Regions from separate parts of the Vibrio gallaecicus genome, predicted to be linked through region 1. Evidence: predicted binding sites of a transcription regulator. Region 1 holds the regulator's gene; each other region holds the start of a gene.
The links. The regulator PurR, encoded in region 1, represses purine synthesis genes. The targets are predictions, from matches to a motif close to TNANGNAAACGTTTNCNTNA.
Positions count from the first base shown of each region.

Region 1 (4,888 bases):
TTGAGGGATAACAGACCAGTGCATACCCTTTATAGCGCCCTCTAATGCCCATAACAACTCAAGGCTTACATCCGATGAATGAGACTGCCTAATAGCGTTGTAGGCATTTACAGAGCCAAATTCATACAGCCTTTCCACTGAATCAATGCCGGCTTTTTTAAGCATCCTTTCAGTCGCAAGTCGAAGGTTTGGGAGATCCTTCAAGCGGTTAGGTTTTGCTGAAGATTGTTCCTTTTTCTCATCTTTAGCGAAGTTTAGAGAAACTTCCGCTAAATTGAGAGTTTGTTGTAGATCTTGCAAAATGTTATTAGGAAGAGCGAAATACTTAGTAACAACAGGAAACCCTCGTTTTTTGTAGACGTACGGTTGAAACCCTTGTTGTTTGAATTGATCCGCAGAGTTTTTATCAGCTCTAATGTGTAGTTGATCATTCACAACTAATGCGAACATAGTTTCGTCAGCAAATAGGCCGAACCCACCAAACATTGAACGCGATTTTATTTTTCCTAGGGACTCAAATAACTTCATCGAGTCCTTTAGTAGTGGTTTATCCATGTGTTTTATCTCGGTGTATTTGAATTATGCCACCAAATAAGCAGGTCCGAGAGAGTAGCAAAATGTTGCTATAAAATGTCAGTTAGCGGTAAATCTTTCATTTTGCCATCGGCAACCCCGCTACCATACCAATATAGGCTTAGGCCGGAGGCTTTGCGTCTCACTCTTTAAAGTGGTTTGCCCTGTGCGTGACTTTTGACAGAATAAGTATTTTGTTGAACAAAGCTCACATTTGAATTTTTAAAGTGTGACATTCATTCAGTAAATGATAGTCGTAATGTGTGACTAAGTGCATTTGTTTTGTTTGTAAAAAAGCGCACTTAAATGTGCGCATTTATGAATGCTTTATTTATTTCAGTGATTTAACTGTGTTTCGTTCCACTATTTCTGGGTGCATTTCGAAAATACGTTTTTCATGGTCTTTATCTTTTATACGTTCTAGCAATATTTCAAAAGCATTTTTGCCAACGCGTCGCTTAGGTTGGTGGACGGTGGTCAGTGGCGGAGAAAAGTATTCAGCCAACTCAATGTTGTCATAACCAATAACTGAAATATCATCAGGGATCTTTAGCCCATTTTGCTGTAGTCGGCTCATTAAACCGAGTGCCATTGTATCGTTAAAGCAGAAAACGGCGGTTGGGCGGTCTTCCATCCCTACAATCTTGTCTGCAGCAATTACGGCTGTATCACATTCAAAGTTACCTTCAATGATTAAGTCATCATTCAATTCAACTTGTGCTTCATTTAATGCTCGGTGGTAACCTGCAATACGCTCAGTACAAGCCGCTTTATCTAGATGACCACTTAAGCAAGCAATTCGTGTGTGACCTTTTTCTAGTAGGTATTTTGTTGCTAAGTAGCCGCCCTCTTCAGAGTTATCGATGATCTTATCTGCTTGAGAGCTTTCAGGACCCCAATCCATCACTACTTTAGGGATATCCGCGTGTCGATCTAACATTTCACGAAGTTCTTCTGTTAGGTCGGAACACATCACTAAAATGCCATCTACGCGTTTTTCAGCCAGCATGCGAATGTAATCACGTTGTTTCTCGTAAATACCACCTGTATTGCAAAGGATCAAAGTATAACCTTGGCGGTAGCAGTAGCTTTCTACACCATCAATGACTTCAGAGAAGAATAAGTTGGTAGATTGAGTAACTAGCATGCCGATAGTACGTGTCGTATTGCATTTTAAGCTACGAGCAACAGCACTAGGTGCATAGTTTAATTCATCAACAGCTTTATTTACTTTTTCTTGAGTCGCTTCTGCAACAAAGCGAGTCTTATTGATGACATGAGAAACAGTTGTTGTTGATACGCCGGCTAATCGAGCGACATCTTTTATAGTGGCCATGGTTTTATCCTGTTAAAAGCTACTTTACTAGAGAGTAGGGCAGCAAAGTAGCCGTAAAGCTACCAGAGTGAGAGCACTGGTTAAGTTTTTCTAATGGTATTAAAGTGCTAAAAAACAAAAAACCGCTAATCAGAGCGGCTTGTTTTCAATTTCAAAATGCTCATGATCAGTAAAGCACAACATTTTGATGGTGTTTCATATTTTATCGTTTGCGATCACAATTTTAGACTGACTGGAAAATGACCGCAATAACATTCACCCATAATTATGGGTGAATTGTCACATTTACATCTAAATATTCTATCAATACTAGAATATCGCTTTATTCATCGCTTAGGTATTCTAGATCCAGTTTATAAAAGGCTACGAGCAGTGTTGCAACGCTTGCGTAAAATCCAAATTTATCGAATTCTGTACACTTTGCTTGGAATCTTGGTATCCAAGTAAGTAGGTATTTTTCGATAAACTGTTTTTGTTCAAGGAAGCTACTTTCAAACTCTTCACTGTTTTGATTTTCGTTAGAACGGATGATTAAATTTCCAAGAAAATCGAGTTCAATGGCAATGTGATCCGCTGGTTCATTTAGATCAGCACTAACTCCTACACCATGCTCAGCCATCAGTGTTTCCATGTCTTTTGCAGGTTGACCATTTAGTAGACCAGTATTACCAATATACAAAGATGCATAAGGCAAAGCGGCGTACTTATCGGATTTTAAGAATAAATCACAAAAGTCAGCCGCAAGCTCAAGCTGTTCATCGTCACGATTCTGAGAGCGGTTCAAGGCATCGACGAGTTTATCTATTGCTGGTTTCAGCGTTTCATTTTCGCCTAACCCAGCTAGAAATGAACGAATTTCAACAGACTTGTAATGCTCTAATTCTGATTCTGTTAATTCTTTAGCAAATAAGCTTGATAGCCACCAGTAAATTTCAGCTCTTTTCTCGTTGAATGCTTTCATTTCTTTCATCAATTATTCCTACCTTCATAAGGTGACGCCTAAAAACGGCTGAGATTCAGTGAACAGACTTAAACTTAAGTCGTAATGCCTATATTGAATTGCTCTGAGCGGTAAATAGCAAGGTTTTAGCTTGTCTTGCATCAAAAAAAAACCATGTTTCTGGCTTTTATCTTACTGGCGACTAGAATTGTTACGAGTTATGAATAGAATAGTCAATGAAACTATTAAATAAGAAAAGTGGTGTAGATGAGCTATCACGTATTAGTCGTTGAAGATGATGTGGTAACCCGAAGTAAACTGGTTGGTTACTTCCAGAATGAAGGTTACACAGTGAGCGAAGCTGAAAGTGGCGCTCAGATGAGGGAAGTGTTGGTTCAAAACAACGTTGACCTGATTATGCTAGACATCAACTTACCAGGCGAAGATGGATTGATGCTAACTCGCGAATTACGCAGTCAATCAGACATTGGAATTATTTTAGTCACTGGACGCACGGATAGCATCGACAAAATTGTAGGCCTTGAAATGGGGGCTGATGATTATGTTACTAAACCATTTGAACTTCGCGAGTTGTTGGTTCGAGTGAAAAATTTACTATGGCGCATAGCGGCTGCACGCAAGACAAATACGGCTGCAGTAGAAGAAACGGAAGATGAGACTATTGTACGTTTCGGAGAGTGGACATTCGATATCCCACGTCGCGCATTAAGTAAAAATGGTGAACCAGTTAAATTAACGAAAGCAGAGTATGAGTTATTGGTTGCTCTGTCTTCATACCCAAATCAAGTGTTAAGCCGGGAGCGTATTCTTAATATGATCAGCCACCGTGTTGATGCACCGAACGATAGAACGATTGATGTTTTGATTCGGAGAATGCGTGCCAAGATGGAGTTTGATCCGAAGAACCCGCAAATATTTGTGACAGTTCACGGTGAAGGTTACATGTTTGCGGGGGATTGATTTCAGTTAGTTTGTACAATAATTTGAAAGCTCCACTAGAACAAAATAGAAAGCCGAGGCAAATGTACCTCGGCTTTTTTATTGGACTAAATTCGTAGTGGCTTTTTATCGGTCACAAGCTTTAGCTGCAAAGTTATAAAGTTATAAAGTTATAAAGTTATAAAGTTATAAAGTTATAAAGTTATTGTGGAAGTCTCACGTGTATCCAATTTTATTCATAAAAGATCATTGGTAGCTTCAGACACTTTATCTACCGCATTATTGGTCGATTCTGATATAGACGATTCTTGATGATCTATCCAGTCGCGCAGCCTTTGCCACATTAGCCCCATCGTTTCATGCCAATAGCGCTCGGTTTGCTCTAAGTAAATCGCCTTTGGCATATATTTATTCCAAGGCTGCACAATATTTTTGTGAGCTAAGTAATTGGTTGGTGCTGGGGTTGGTTGGATTCCAGCACCATTAAATTCATAAATGGCTCTTTGCATGTGGCTAGCTGAAGTGACTAAAACAACTTTTTTATTTTGAATAAAAGCAGCCGCTTGTCGTGCTTCTTCCCCTGTGTCTTTTGCCGTTTCTAATAAAATAATATCAGGCTTAGAGACGCCTAAAGCTAAGGCTACTTTCGCCATCATTCTTGCATTACTGATTTCTAGACCACCACCGTAGCCAGATAGAATCAGTTTCGCCCCAGGGTACATACGTAAAATCCTGATCCCCTCACTCAAACGCATCAAACCTGTGCGGCTGAGTTCTGAAGTTGGTGGGATTTGATCGTCGACCACGTGGCCACTTCCGAGCACCATAACGAAATCTACGGATTTGTCGGTTGGTAAGAATACAGAGTACTGCCTTTCCAGAGGCATAAGTAAGCGACTAGAGATGGGTTGGAAGGCAATAAGGAAAATACCGCAGAGTGCGGTTAACGTAATTAGACATCCAGTCTTTCGTTTTGTAGTAAACATGACTAGGGCTAAGCCTAGAAAAGCGAGAATTAACATTGCTGGTAGTGGCATCAACAAGGATGACACGACTTTTTTCAGCTCAAACATATCCGA
Region 1 is NZ_AP025490.1:1,143,155-1,148,042, forward strand. It holds gene OCU78_RS05090 (TfoX/Sxy family DNA transformation protein) at 1-555, opposite strand, end outside; cyclic di-GMP riboswitch class I at 663-747, opposite strand; gene purR (HTH-type transcriptional repressor PurR) at 905-1,909, opposite strand; gene torD (molecular chaperone TorD) at 2,232-2,879, opposite strand; gene torR (two-component system response regulator TorR) at 3,117-3,830, shown strand; gene elyC (envelope biogenesis factor ElyC) at 4,046-4,882, opposite strand.

Region 2 (4,888 bases), 440 kb from region 1:
GAACACCTGAATCAAATACGTACTGAGGTGCACGTGGAGAATTATCTTCCGTTACACTTTCAGGGCCACCAGATAGGATGATACCGTCTGGATTGAATTCACGAATATCCGCTTCTTCTACGTCCCAGCTCCAAAGTTCACAGTAAACACCGATCTCACGAATACGACGAGCTACTAGCTGTGTGTATTGAGAACCGAAGTCCAGAATTAGAATACGTTGGTCATGAATATTTTTAGTCATTGTAAGCAGTCTTATTGGCTATGTGATAAAACGGAGGCGAGTTTACTCACCTCTGATTAACTCTTCAAGAAATAAAGCAAACGTTTTCGTAAGTTATCTATAAGGCAATGTTTTGCAAAAATCATACGTTCAACAAAACAGGCTTTAGATAAAATAATGTGCCGACTAAATCAGCACATTATTCAAACGTTTGGACGTATTATTAACCTAAACGGTAGTTAGGTGCTTCTTTCGTGATTTGAACATCGTGTACGTGAGATTCTTTCATGCCCGCACCAGAGATACGAACAAACTCAGCTTTAGTACGCATGTCTTCAACAGTTGCAGAACCCGTTAGGCCCATGCTTGAGCGTAAACCACCCATCTGTTGGTGAACGATCTCTTTTAGACGACCTTTGTATGCGATACGACCTTCAATACCTTCTGGAACAAGCTTGTCTGCAGCGTTATCAGATTGGAAGTAACGGTCAGAAGAACCTTGAGACATAGCGCCAAGAGAACCCATACCACGGTAAGACTTGTAAGAACGACCGTTATAAAGGATAACTTCACCCGGAGCTTCTTCAGTACCCGCGAACATTGAACCAACCATCACACAAGATGCGCCAGCAACGATAGCTTTACAGATATCGCCAGAGAAGCGGATACCGCCATCTGCGATTACTGGAATACCGTATTCGTTTGCCACTTCAGCGGCATCAGCGATTGCTGTTACTTGAGGAACACCTACACCAGTAACAATACGAGTAGTACAGATTGAACCCGGGCCGATACCCACTTTAACCGCACTAACACCCGCTTCGATAAGAGCACGAGCGCCAGCGCCAGTTGCTACGTTACCACCGATGATTTGTAGATCAGGGTACGCAGCACGAGTTTCGCGGATACGGTTAAGTACGCCTTCAGAGTGACCGTGTGAAGAGTCGATAAGTAGAACGTCTACACCAGCTTCAACAAGAGCAGCAACGCGCTCTTCGTTACCAGCGCCAGCACCAACAGCTGCACCTACACGTAGGCTGCCGCGCTCATCTTTACAAGCGTTTGGTTTACGTTCTGCTTTATGGAAGTCTTTTGCAGTGATCATTCCTGTTAATTGGAAGTCATCATTTACTACTAGAACTTTTTCAACACGCGCTTCGTGCATTTTCTCTTGAACTTCTTCACGAGTTGCACCTTCTTTAACAGAAGCAAGGCGAGCTTTAGGCGTCATTACTACATCAACTTTCTTAGAAAGGTCAGTAACAAAGCGAACATCACGGCCAGTAATAATACCAACAAGTTCGTTTGTTTCAGTAACAACAGGGAAACCGGCAAAACCGTGTTTTTCAGTAAGAGCTACAACATCAGCGATTGTCGCGTCAGGGTTTACTGTAACAGGGTGAGAAACTACACCTGCTTCGTAAATTTTAACCTGGCGAACCATTTCAGCTTGTTGTTCTATAGACATGTTCTTATGAATGAAGCCTATTCCGCCTTCTTGTGCCAGTGCAATCGCTAGGCGAGCTTCTGTCACAGTATCCATCGATGCAGAGATCATTGGGATGTTTAGGGAAATATTCTTCGTCAACTGAGTGCGAAGATCAGCTGTATTAGGGAGAACGGTGGAGTGTGCTGGCACTAGCAGTACGTCGTCGAATGTCAGCGCTTCTTTGGCAATTCTTAGCATTTGCAATATCTCACAATAATAGGAGTAAAAAGAAACAATCCAATCTCATCGTTTCGCCTAATGAGGGCAGCCAATTAAGGAAAATCAAACTGCATTTGGATTAGATATTGCGGACGGATTATACGGCTAACGAAATCGCTTGGCTACTCATTTTTATAATTTTAATTTGCATTATACCCCTTGCTATGTATTATATTGCCGCTATCTTCCATACTCACGTCTTGTGGGTTAGATTCTAAGAATGATAGTCACTCTATGACCAATCCAAATATCTTCACTGTGTCTCGCCTCAACTCTGAGGTTCGCTTACTTCTTGAAAATGAAATGGGAATTGTCTGGCTGATCGGCGAAATTTCTAATTTCTCAGCTCCGGTTTCAGGTCACTGGTACCTAACGCTTAAAGATTCTCGAGCTCAAGTAAAGTGTGCGATGTTCCGTGGGAACAACCGTAATGTTTCATTTAAACCTAAAAATGGTAACCAAGTTCTAGTGAAAGCTCGCCTTTCTCTTTATGAACCACGTGGTGATTACCAACTGATAATTGAAAGCATGCAGCCTGAAGGTGATGGTCGACTTCAACAAGAATTCGAGAAGCTGAAAATGAATCTCGCTGCAGAAGGTTTATTCTCTCAATCTAGTAAACAAGACTTACCTGAACACCCTAAACGAGTCGGTATCATTACCTCTAAAACAGGCGCTGCACTTTACGATATTTTGGATGTTTTAAAGCGAAGAGATCCATCATTACCCGTCGTCATTTATCCAACAATGGTTCAAGGTGAAGAAGCCTCGATTCAAATAGCACAAGCTATAGGTCGAGCAAATGAACGTGATGAATGTGATGTGTTAATTGTGGGTCGAGGGGGAGGCTCATTAGAAGATTTATGGTGCTTCAATAATGAAATTGTTGCGAGAACTATCGCAGCAAGCCAAATTCCTATCATCAGTGCTGTAGGTCATGAAGTAGACGTGACAATTGCGGATTTCGTTGCAGATATGCGTGCACCTACGCCATCTGCTGCCGCAGAGCTAGTGAGCCGTGATAATAGTAATAAAGAGCAAGCTTTCGCTGCTAAGAAAGCGCGTTTAAATAGTGCCATTCGCCATTTTCTACTCAAGCAAGGTAAGCACACCCAATTGCTTACACACCGACTAGAAAGAAACCATCCGAGTTACCAATTACAAAAACAAAGCCAGCAGTTGGATGATCTTGATACACGTTTGCGTCAAAGCATAAACAAATTCATCAAAGTACGCTCTCAAGATATTGAACGCAAACATCACCAGCTACAACTTCATTCTCCAATAAAACGTTTAGGTGAACAAAAACTTCATCTACAACGATCTGAGCAGAAGTTATTAGACGCAATGGATAGAAGTTTACTAACCACGCGCCACCAGCTAGCGATGGCTGCTGAAAAACTGGAAACAGTTAGTCCACTGGCGACTTTAAAACGTGGCTACAGTATTTCTCATTCGAAATCTGGAACAACTATTTCATCAATTAAAAATGTAGAAGTGGGTGAAGTGATAAAAACACAAGTGGAAGATGGAATCATCGAATCCAAAGTCATCGATATAAACTGATAGGTGTAATTTTATCTAAATTATTAGGTTAGACGCTTTAGAAGCCGGGGCTTTACGAGACTTTTATTAAAGAGAAGCTCAGGTAAATATCAAACGAATATCCATCCCAGAAGCAAATATCAAAGATTTGGCTTTTGGGATTTATAACCAATTAGGCTTCAACTTTTTGAAAAATGAATTTAGCTCTAGACTTTGATTTAAGTTCGTTACACTTAGAGTTACAAAAATAACTTGCCGAACCACACGCCTGCAACTTTTCTAACTCTGCTTCACAATCAGGACAAAAAGCAATTTTCTTAAAATGAAAGTCGCAACCATTACAAACGTACTGACCATCCCAATTCAATTCAACTTGGCATTCTGGGCATCTATTTTCTTGCATCATTTCCCTCTCAATTCGCTCTTACAAGATCGCTCTGACAATACATTAGTATGTCACTCATAATATCTTTGGGTATTCACCTGTCTCGACAGAATGTACTACCACTTTGATTTAGCTTGTTTGACTTTATACATGTTCTTATCAGCTAAAGTGATTAATTGATCTAGGTTCACCTCATCTTTCGCACAAGCTAATCCAACACTTACAGAAAATTGCATTTCATTGATAAGTAGCACTTCCTTCAATTTTGAATTCAGAGCTAAATAATAGTTCTGAGCGACTTCTTCAGAAGTAAAACAAGAAAAGATAACAAATTCATCTCCTCCGTAGCGCCCTATTTTTGAACATGGCGAAGATACTGAAGACAAAGTATCAGCAACTGTCGTTAGGATTTGATCACCAAATTTATGCCCAAAATTATCATTAATAAATTTAAACTTATCAATATCCACAAAAAGACATGACATGACCTTGCCAGAAAAACACTCGCCATCCATCACTTTCTTGGCCTCAGAAAATAAAGCTCTGCGGTTATAACAATGCGTTAATGAGTCTCGATTAGCATAAAAGTTGAGTTGAGTTTCCATTGCAAACTTTTCAAGCGCAACAGAATATAAGGAAGCAAGAAGTTCAAGAATCTCAGTTTCGAGTTCACCAGGGCTTGATGGTAAATCGCTATAAATAGCAAAAGTACCCAACACTTGATTATGCGACGAAATGATAGGGACAGACCAACAAGCATGAAGATTTGCACGCTGAGTTAATGCTAGAAAAAGAGACCAATTAGGGTGCTCATTTATATTAGAAACGATAACAGGCTTTTTTAATGCCGCAGCTTCACCGCATGAGCCAATCCCAACACCAATTTTTACTCCTTCAATTGCTTCATTATAAAAATCTGGCAAATTTGGAGCCGATTCTAAATGTAGCCTTTGTGTTGAAGGATCCAAAAGTAGAATTGAGGCCTTTCTCTTACCAAAAAGATCCTCTGTTAGCGCAATTACTTTCTTGT
Region 2 is NZ_AP025490.1:702,094-706,981, reverse strand. It holds gene guaA (glutamine-hydrolyzing GMP synthase) at 1-241, opposite strand, end outside; gene guaB (IMP dehydrogenase) at 444-1,907, opposite strand; gene xseA (exodeoxyribonuclease VII large subunit) at 2,163-3,494, shown strand; gene OCU78_RS03110 (zinc ribbon domain-containing protein) at 3,646-3,876, opposite strand; gene OCU78_RS03105 (sensor domain-containing diguanylate cyclase) at 3,975-4,888, opposite strand, start outside.
Region 2: a site for PurR is predicted at 2,035-2,054, ahead of guaB (IMP dehydrogenase). Genes of this name have one in related genera too.

Region 3 (4,888 bases), 1.3 Mb from region 1:
AATGGCTGGTTGTGCAGATATTGAAATCCGTGTGCCACATTTTGGCTACGCAGACCGTATTCAAGAAGTACATATTAAAATTATCCATATTGTTATTCAGCTTGTTGAAAAAGAAATGGAATAATCGCTATATCTAAAGTTAGTTAAACAGAATTTATAGTGAATTAAACAGATATAAATTGGAGCATGCTTTGCTCCAATGATGGTGATAACAAGGGAGTAGGTTAGACCATGTGTGAATTGCTCGGTATGAGCGCCAATGTGCCAACTGATATATGCTTTAGTTTTACAGGGCTCATTCAACGTGGGGGGAATACTGGTCCGCATAGAGACGGATGGGGTATTACTTTTTATGAAGGAAAGGGCTTTAGGACGTTCAAAGATCCTAATCCTAGCTGTGAATCTAAAATTGCTGAACTTGTTCAAAACTATCCAATTAAGAGCTGCGCTGTTGTTAGCCATATTCGTCAGGCAAACCGAGGTGGAGTGAATTTAGAAAATACTCACCCATTCACGCGAGAACTATGGGGAAGGTATTGGACATTTGCTCATAACGGTCAGCTTACGGATTATGATGATCTAAAAAGTGGTCGCTTTCGTCCTGTTGGTCAAACAGACAGTGAGCTTTCTTTTTGTTGGCTATTAAAGCAATTAGAAGAACGTTACCCAGAGCCACCACAAGATCAAGAAAGCATGTTCCGCTTTGTTGCGCAGTGCTGCGATACCCTCAGAGAAAAAGGCGTATTTAATATGCTGCTGAGTGATGGTGAGTATGTAATGACTTATTGCACTAACCATTTGTACTGGATTACACGACGTGCTCCTTTCGGGAAAGCGAGTCTAATCGACGAAGATGTTGAGATTAACTTCCAAGAAGAAACGACGCCGAATGATGTGGTGTCTGTTGTGGCGACCCAGCCTTTAACAGATAACGAGGAATGGTGTCGTATGAAGCCAGGGGAGTTCACACTGTTCCACTTTGGCGAAATGGTGGATAGTAATCATGGGCAGCTTTCAGATGTGGCTTACGCCCCGAAAAAAGTGTTGAGCCAGGCTCCCACGGCACCTTTAACCAGTGATTGCTAACAGTTTCTGTTACGTTTCTGCTATGTAGTTAGCTGTTCATAGCTAATCTATGATAGTTAACTACAGCTTGGGTAGTTAATTACAGACAGTTAACGAGTGAGTATGATTTTATAGCACTCATTAAAAAGCCGCTTAAACTGAGCTTTTAGTTTAAGCGGCTTTTTATTTGATTGTTCACTTGTTGCTATTCTTCGGCGTAGCCGTGTTGACCTAAACATTCACCGTCTAACAGTGCTTTTCCGTTATTCATCTCTAATCGACCTTCAATAAACCATTTGCTGACTAGAGGGTAAATATTATGCTCTTGAGTCAGAACACGGTTAGCCAACGCATCGGAGTCGTCATCGGAGAAAACCGGTACTTTGGCTTGTAATATAACCGGACCGCCATCTAATTCTTCCGTAACAAAATGCACACTTGTTCCATGCTCGGTATCTTTAGCATCAATAGCGCGCTGGTGGGTATGCAGACCAGGATATTTAGGAAGTAGTGATGGGTGAATATTGATCATTTTACCTAAGTAATGACGAACAAACTCAGGGCTTAAGATTCGCATATAGCCAGCAAGAACAATTAAATCTGGCTGGTATTCATCGATTTGCTTCATTAACTCAATATCAAACAATTCACGAGATTCGTAAGCTTTAGGGCTTAGACTACGAGCAGGAACATTAGCTGATCTTGCGCGCTCTAAACCGAAAGCGTCCTCTTTATTTGAAAAGACCGCTTTTACAGAAGCGTCGATGATATTGTCCTCGCAAGCATCGAGAATGGCTTGAAGGTTACTTCCGTTTCCTGAAATTAAAACAACAATATTTTTCATGCGGTAGTCTAACTCGTTTGTTCAAAGTACATTTATAGTGAATAAGCTTTATGTAATGTACCTATACATTTTAAGGTTTTCTGGGGGCTAAATAGCAGAATGAGGACCATAAGGTCCTCATTCGTGAAATTCACTAATAATGTTTTGGATAAAACCAAATCAGATAATAGGCTATTAGTTGATTTCTACTTGTTCTTCACCAGCTTCAGCATTGGCAATCTCACCGATAACCCAAGCGTTTTCGCCTTCAGCTTTCAGTAGTTCGACAGCAGCATCTGCTTGATCTTTCGGTAAAGCAACCACAAGACCTACACCACAGTTGAAAGTGCGGTACATTTCGAATGTTTCCACGTTACCTTTCTCTTGTAGCCAGTTAAAGATAGAAGGCCATTCCCAGCTCTTACCATCAATTACGGCTTTCGTACCTTCAGGAAGTACGCGAGGGATGTTTTCCCAGAAACCACCACCAGTAATGTGCGAGATAGCATGAATGTCATGTTCTGCAATCATTTTAAGTGCTGATTTGATGTAAATTTTAGTCGGCTCTAATAGGTGTTCGCCAATCGTGCGACCTTCTAGTTCTTCACTCTTATCAGCACCAGAAACTTCTAGAACTTTACGAATTAGAGAGTAACCGTTTGAGTGAGGACCGCTTGAGCCAACAGCAATAAGAGCATCGCCCGCTGCTACTTTTGTGCCATCAATGATGTTTGCTTTTTCAACAACACCCACACAGAAACCAGCTACGTCATAGTCGTCGCCTTCATACATGCCTGGCATTTCAGCAGTTTCACCACCGATAAGCGCACAACCTGCTTGAACACAACCTTCAGCAATACCAGAAACTACATCAGCTGCAGTATCAACATCTAATTTGCCAGTCGCGTAGTAATCTAGGAAGAAAAGAGGTTCACCACCTTGAACGATTAAGTCGTTCACACACATAGCCACAAGGTCAATACCAATTGTGTCGTGCTTTTTCAGATCCAGAGCAAGGCGAAGTTTAGTACCAACGCCGTCAGTACCAGAAACGAGAACAGGCTCTTTATATTTAGTTGGAAGTTCACATAGGGCACCAAAGCCACCAATACCACCCATTACTTCAGGGCGACGAGTGCGTTTAACAGCACCTTTAATACGGTCTACTAGTGCGTTACCTGCATCGATATCAACACCAGCGTCTTTGTAGCTTAGAGAAGAAGTATTACCACTCACGGGATAGTCCTCGAACTTAAGTTGGATGTGAAAACGGCGCTATTCTAACAGGGCTTGATTACGAAGAGCAAACGTTTGCGCGGTTTTTTTTATTAGAATAAAGATTCTGAAATAACCACAAAATTCGTGTATAATCTACAGGTTTGTTTAAATATTGCCGGAGTTGGAAATGAAAGTTGTTGAAGTGAAACACCCGCTAGTAAAACATAAAATTGGCCTGATGCGTGAAGGTGACATTAGCACTAAGCGTTTTCGTGAGCTAGCAACAGAAGTGGGTAGCCTTCTAACGTATGAAGCGACATCTGATTTCGAGACTGAGCGAGTAACCATTAATGGTTGGAACGGCCCAGTAGAAGTTGACCAAATCAAAGGTAAGAAAGTAACCGTAGTGCCAATTCTTCGTGCTGGTTTAGGTATGATGGATGGTGTACTTGAGCACATGCCAAGTGCTCGTATCAGTGTGGTTGGTATCTACCGTGACGAAGAAACACTAGAGCCTGTACCATACTTCAACAAGCTAGCATCTAACATTGATGAGCGTATTGCTCTAGTTGTTGATCCAATGTTAGCAACTGGCGGTTCTATGATTGCAACTCTAGACCTTCTAAAAGAGCAAGGCTGTAAAGTATTTAAAGTACTTGTACTTGTTGCTGCTCCTGAAGGCATTGCTGCTCTAGAAAAAGCACACCCAGATGTTGAGCTTTACACTGCTGCAATCGATGAGAAGCTAAACGACAAGGGCTACATTGTTCCAGGTCTTGGTGATGCAGGCGATAAAATCTTCGGTACTAAGTAATTCGGTTTTTTGTTTAAGTTAATCTGAACAGTTTTTTACTCGCTGAATTGGCTTAATTAACCGCATTAATAAAAAGGGAGAGCGTTTGATGCTCTCCCTTTTTTGATCTTGTTAGTTTGTGATTTTTTGTAGGTTGCCTTAACGACTGATTAATCGATTTGAGCTTTGTCTACTACAGTGTTGTCACCTAGCTCTTCTGGAAGCACTAGATTAAGTAATATTGCAACGATACCGCATAAGCTTACACCTTGTAGGCTGAAATCACCGATGCCAAATGCCATGCCACCTATACCAAAAACTAAAGTAATGCCCACAATCACTAGATTACGTGATTTGTGAAGGTCTACATTATTTTTAATGAGGGTATTCAAACCGACTGTTGCAATAGAACCAAACAGTAGAATCATGATGCCGCCCATTACTGGAACTGGGATCGTTTGCAGTAGAGCGCCGAGCTTACCTACCAACGCAAGAACGATTGCTGTCACCGCAGCCCAAGTCATGATCACTGGATTAAATGCCTTAGTAAGCATTACAGCACCTGTTACTTCACTATAGGTTGTGTTTGGCGGGGCGCCCAACATAGAAGCAGCAATCGTTGCTACACCGTCGCCAGTGATAGTGCGGTGCAAACCGGGTTTCTTAAGGTAGTCTTTGCCTGTCACATTAGAGATAGCAAGCATGTCACCAACGTGCTCGACAGCTGGAGCAATCGCAACAAATATCATGAATAGGATGGCGTTGATGTTGAACTCAGGTGTTGTGAAGTTTGGTAAAGCTAACCAAGATGCTTGAGCTACTGGGGTGAAGTCTACCGCACCATACACTAAGCTCGTGACGTATCCCGCGACAATACCAGAGAAAATCGGCAACAGCTTCAGGAAGCCTTTTGAGAATACACTGACGACGATCGTTACTAGCAGTGAAATCGAAGAAATCCAAAGTGCCGCGTCAGCATCAACAAGCTG
Region 3 is NZ_AP025490.1:2,480,160-2,485,047, reverse strand. It holds gene lpcA (D-sedoheptulose 7-phosphate isomerase) at 1-124, shown strand, start outside; gene OCU78_RS10685 (class II glutamine amidotransferase) at 232-1,086, shown strand; gene purN (phosphoribosylglycinamide formyltransferase) at 1,271-1,909, opposite strand; gene purM (phosphoribosylformylglycinamidine cyclo-ligase) at 2,084-3,124, opposite strand; gene upp (uracil phosphoribosyltransferase) at 3,294-3,920, shown strand; gene OCU78_RS10665 (uracil-xanthine permease family protein) at 4,070-4,888, opposite strand, start outside.
Region 3: a site for PurR is predicted at 3,188-3,207, ahead of purM (phosphoribosylformylglycinamidine cyclo-ligase). Genes of this name have one in related genera too.

Region 4 (4,888 bases), 250 kb from region 1:
GGTGGCACGAGCTAAATCCGTTATTTTTGAAACGTCGCCATTTAGCTCTAGTTCAATTTTTTCTTTTGCACGATTATCAGATTTAACGCCAGCGAATAGGGCATCTGACTGAGTAAGTAACGCAGTACTCTTACAGATGGTCTCTAATTCAGCTTGCGCTTGGTGTGCTTTCGAATAAAGAATATCGAAGTCAGTATAAGGTTGAGTTGGTTTTGAATCGAATGCGCGGATACCGTAAAGCCCACTTAAACTATGACGAAATACTTTTGAAGATATTTGATTTTGTGCCGGTGCACGAGATTGCTCAGCTGAGCTCGTTGATACAGTTGCTGCGAATGCAGGCGCTCTACTTAATACTAAAAGCATTAAAGCAGTGGTGCGGAGAAATAGACTCATTCAAACTCCAGAATACACGGTTACTAAAAGGAATACTTAAAGGTTGCAACCAAATATAAATTAAGAGAAAAATGCTCTACTAAAAACTATATGGGGTGAGTTTTAGTAGAAACCAACCATAACGTCTTATAAATAATCAAAATGTGAACTGGTAGCCAAAGTCATAATTAGAACAAGGAGTAAGCCACGGTTAAACCGATGTATCACTATTAGAAACGTCGAGTTTTGGTGCCGTTTCGTGGCGTTAAGTTACTTGCTCTTACCTTGCTATCCTGTACCCTTGCATTATGACAACTCAATATGAATGAAAGATGAATAATCCTGATTTTTGGCACAATAAGTGGGCTGCAAACCAAATTGGTTTCCACCTAGAAGATGTAAACCCATTATTGCTTAAGTTTTGGCAACACACCTCTCCAAGCTATGACAAGAAAGTGCTGGTGCCTTTATGTGGAAAAAGTGAAGACTTAATATGGCTAGCTTCTAAGCATGAAGAAGTACAAGGTGTTGAATTAAGCCAAATTGCGGTACGTTCATTTTTTGCTGAACATTTTTATACACCAACGGTCACTAAGATCAGTGGGCAGCATGAGTTGTACCAATTTGATGAGTTAAGCATTTATATGGGGGACTTTTTTAGTGCTCCAGTAGAACCCGTTGATATTATTTATGACCGCGCATCCCTAGTGGCATTGCCTAGCGAAATGCGTGTGCAATATGCAGAAAGGTTGAAACAATTGCTGAAGCCTGGCGGTAAGATTTTATTGGTCACTCTAAATTACATACAGAGTGAGATGTCAGGTCCCCCGTTTAGCGTGCCTGAACAAGAAATTGAGCAGCTATTCAGTGGGTTTAAACTGACTAGATTGAACCAAGATATTGCTGGATCAGATCACCCTAAGATTGCCAAAAAAGGGCTGACTCGATTCTCGGAAGAAGTGTATCTTCTTGAAGACATCTAATTCGTATTAGATAGGCTTCATAAATGAAAAAGACAGGTAGTGGCCTGTCTTTTTTTATTCATCAAGAACTCGTTAAATAAATAGCTAAGTTAAGAAATAGCTGAGTCAAAAGTTAACCATTAGTTAGTAGATAACTTTGATCTTGCTTGCACTTTCAACTGCGTCTTCAATTGCAGTTTCAACTGTCTTACGGCGTGTAAGCGCCACACCTAAGCGTCTGCGGCCATTGATGTCCGGCTTACCGAATAAGCGAACTTGTGTTTGAGGGAATGCTAGCGCTTTATTTAACCCTTCATAACGGATGTTCTCTGACGAACCTTGCCCTAGAACGACTGCTGAAGCACATGGACCATACTGTGTTATCGAGTTGATAGGCATGCCAGTGAAAGCACGAACATGTAAGGCAAATTCTGATGAGTCTTGCGATAGAAGCGTTACTAAGCCAGTGTCATGTGGACGCGGGGAAACTTCGTTAAAGATAACATGGTCACCTTTGATGAAAAGCTCTACACCGAATATACCAAACCCGCCTAAGGCATTAACTACTTGTTCAGCAGTAAATTGTGCGGCTTTTAAAGCGTTGTCTGACATGACTTGCGGCTGCCATGATTCACGGTAGTCGCCATCTTCTTGACGATGGCCGATTGGTGCACAGAAATGCACGCCATCCACAGCTCGAATGGTTAATAAGGTAATCTCGTAATCGAAGTCAATGAAGCCTTCAACAATTACTCGTCCAGCGCCAGTACGACCACCTTCTTGTGCATAATCCCAAGCTGTTTGAATATCAGCTTCAGTTTTTATAACACTCTGACCTTTACCTGAAGAGCTCATAACTGGTTTGACTACACAAGGCAGACCAACGAACTCTACAGCAGAAGAGAAGTCATCAAAATTATCAGCAAAGCGATATGGAGAAGTGCTAAGCGATAATTCTTCAGCAGCCAGTCTACGGATACCTTCACGGTTCATTGTTAGCTTCGTTGCATTTGCAGTTGGAACGACATTGAGTCCTTTAGACTCAAGCTCAACAAGTTTATCCGTTGCGATTGCTTCAATTTCAGGTACTACATAATCTGGCTTTTCTTGCTCAATGATGGCTTCTAACGCTTCTCCATCTAGCATATCAAAGACGTGACTACGGTGAGCAACTTGCATTGCCGGTGCGTTTGCGTAGCGATCACAAGCAATCACTTCTAAACCTAAACGTTGGCATTCTATTGCCACTTCTTTACCAAGTTCACCAGAACCAAGTAAAAGGACACGAGTTGCATTTTGACTAGTTGCTGAACCAAACATGTATATTCCTTCCGAACTGTATAGCTGATAAGTAATTTAAGAACGGGGTGATGATACTGTTTTAAATGTCAAAAGCAATCGTTTGCCTGTTGGTTTTCGCGACTTTTAGAGAATAAAAAAGCCACCAACTGAATTAGTGGTGGCTTGTTAACTTCTTGTTGAATCTATGTATTTAGATTGCTAGGTAAGATACTGGAATGTCAGGATTTATTGTTTCAAGTGTTGACTGTGTATCTGCTAGGTGACTAATAGAGCCTTCGTTCATTTCAACCAGTACCGCGCATTCAATTTGGTCGAATTCGAAGCCAGCTAATCTTAACTGAATAAGTGCTACTTGAAGAGGTGGTAGGCTAGGGTTGAAAGCAGCATTTTCAGCATATGAACCTGTGAAAACTTCGCCGGTAATTAGTTTTAATGCTACGCCGCTGAGGTTCTTTGTATAAGGTGCATGGCTGCGGTTTAGAGCATGTAATGCACTAGTGACAAGCGAGTCATTGTCTTCACATGAAAATGCATGGTCTAGCTTACTCATTAAACCTGTTGTGATACCAAGATCTGCAGGACCAAATGAGTCTGGCAAGTAATCTTCTAGAGATTTTTCGTCACGTTCAGGAAGCTGAATCTTAAGTTCTTTCGCGGTGGTCAGTTCATTCATAAACTGGCGACAGTGACCGCAAGGGCTGAAGTTGATAGTGATATCAGAGATGCCTTCTTCCCCTTTCATCCATGCGTGGCTGATACCAGATTGTTCAGCATGAACTGTTTGACCGAGTTGTGCGCCAGAAATTTCAAGGTTAGCACCGAAGTATAAACGACCTGAAAGTCCGCGGACTAATGAGCCAACATAAAAGTTAGAAATAGGCGCGTATGAATAAGCCGCTGCTAAGGGGAGTAGTGCAACACGAAGTTCATTATCTTCTAACCCGCTGGCTGAAAGCAATTCTTGATATTGTTCTTTACTAAAAGTGGCATCAAAACCTTCAGCTAACACAATGTCACTGAGAAGAGCTTTAATTGTTTGAGGAGCATTTTCTAGCGCCAGAGTGATACGACTTGTCATGTGTAATCCTTAATTAATCTTAGGTTTTAATTCTAGATCATCACAGGGATTTATCTGTGATAAAGATCACCATTCAAATGTGCATGTTACATGTTGTTTCACAATTAGAGTGAGGTCACAAATGCAATCGATTTCAATATGCAAATAACTCATTAGTTAAATAAATGTTAGGTAGAAAAGGTTATATTTTTTGTGATAGTTGGGGGGGAGAAAGTAAAAGTTGGGTGAGTTCTGCTATAAAAACACCTGAATACACTCTATAAAATCATTCAGGTATCGCTAAATTAGTTCAGATTAGGGGGGGGGATAATATTGCAAACTATCAATACTGCAATGATTAAGCTTCCCAATGACGAAGTCCGCCAATGAGAAGCAGGAATTATTATGTGTCGTAATAATTTAATGAGGAAAAGTAATCGTTAGACCGCTAATTCAAAAAAGGCATAGACCCAAACCACTGCAGAGAAGATCGTTGGTGCAATGATTGAAGTGATCACGCCGCACAGTACTAAAGCAAGCGAACTGAAGGCCGCATCTTGTGGCGCCTTTTCTGCACTGGCTGCAGTCCCTAACGCATGGGAAATGGTTCCCATGGTAAGACCTCGTGCTATGGGACTTTTTATTCCTATTAAATTATAAATAGGGTAGGCAAAAATTGCACCGAACAAGCCCACTATCAATACTAAAATAGCCGCAATTGCAGCTTCTCCACCCAGGTGGCTGGATATTTCCATAGCAATAGGTGTGGTAACAGACTTACCAAGTAAACTGGCGACTAGGCTTAATTCTGCATGGAATAATGTTGCGATAGTGGCTGCCGTAATCATAGACATGATACTGCCGATCGTGCATGCAAGCGTTATGATTCGCCAATTAGCTCTGATCTGTGGAAGCTGTTCATATAAAGGATAAGCTAAGGCAACCACAGCGGGTTGAAGCATATAATTTATCCAAGAGTTGTCGGCATAATAGCGCTCGAACGGTACTTTTAGATAAGTAAGAATAGGGATCAAGATCGCGAGGCAGATCAGTAATGGGTTACAGAAAGGTGAATTAACTTTTCTGCTTACCCATCTAGCGAACATAAATACGATGACAGTGACAATTAACCACATACTCAATCCCTTCTTGTAAGTAAGTGATCAAGAAACAGCGCTAAGGAAACTAATAC
Region 4 is NZ_AP025490.1:1,398,003-1,402,890, forward strand. It holds gene OCU78_RS06165 (RelA/SpoT domain-containing protein) at 1-396, opposite strand, end outside; gene OCU78_RS06170 (thiopurine S-methyltransferase) at 708-1,358, shown strand; gene purT (formate-dependent phosphoribosylglycinamide formyltransferase) at 1,482-2,657, opposite strand; gene cdd (cytidine deaminase) at 2,830-3,717, opposite strand; gene OCU78_RS06185 (LrgB family protein) at 4,137-4,832, opposite strand; gene OCU78_RS06190 (CidA/LrgA family protein) at 4,835-4,888, opposite strand, start outside.
Region 4: a site for PurR is predicted at 2,728-2,747, ahead of purT (formate-dependent phosphoribosylglycinamide formyltransferase). Genes of this name have one in related genera too.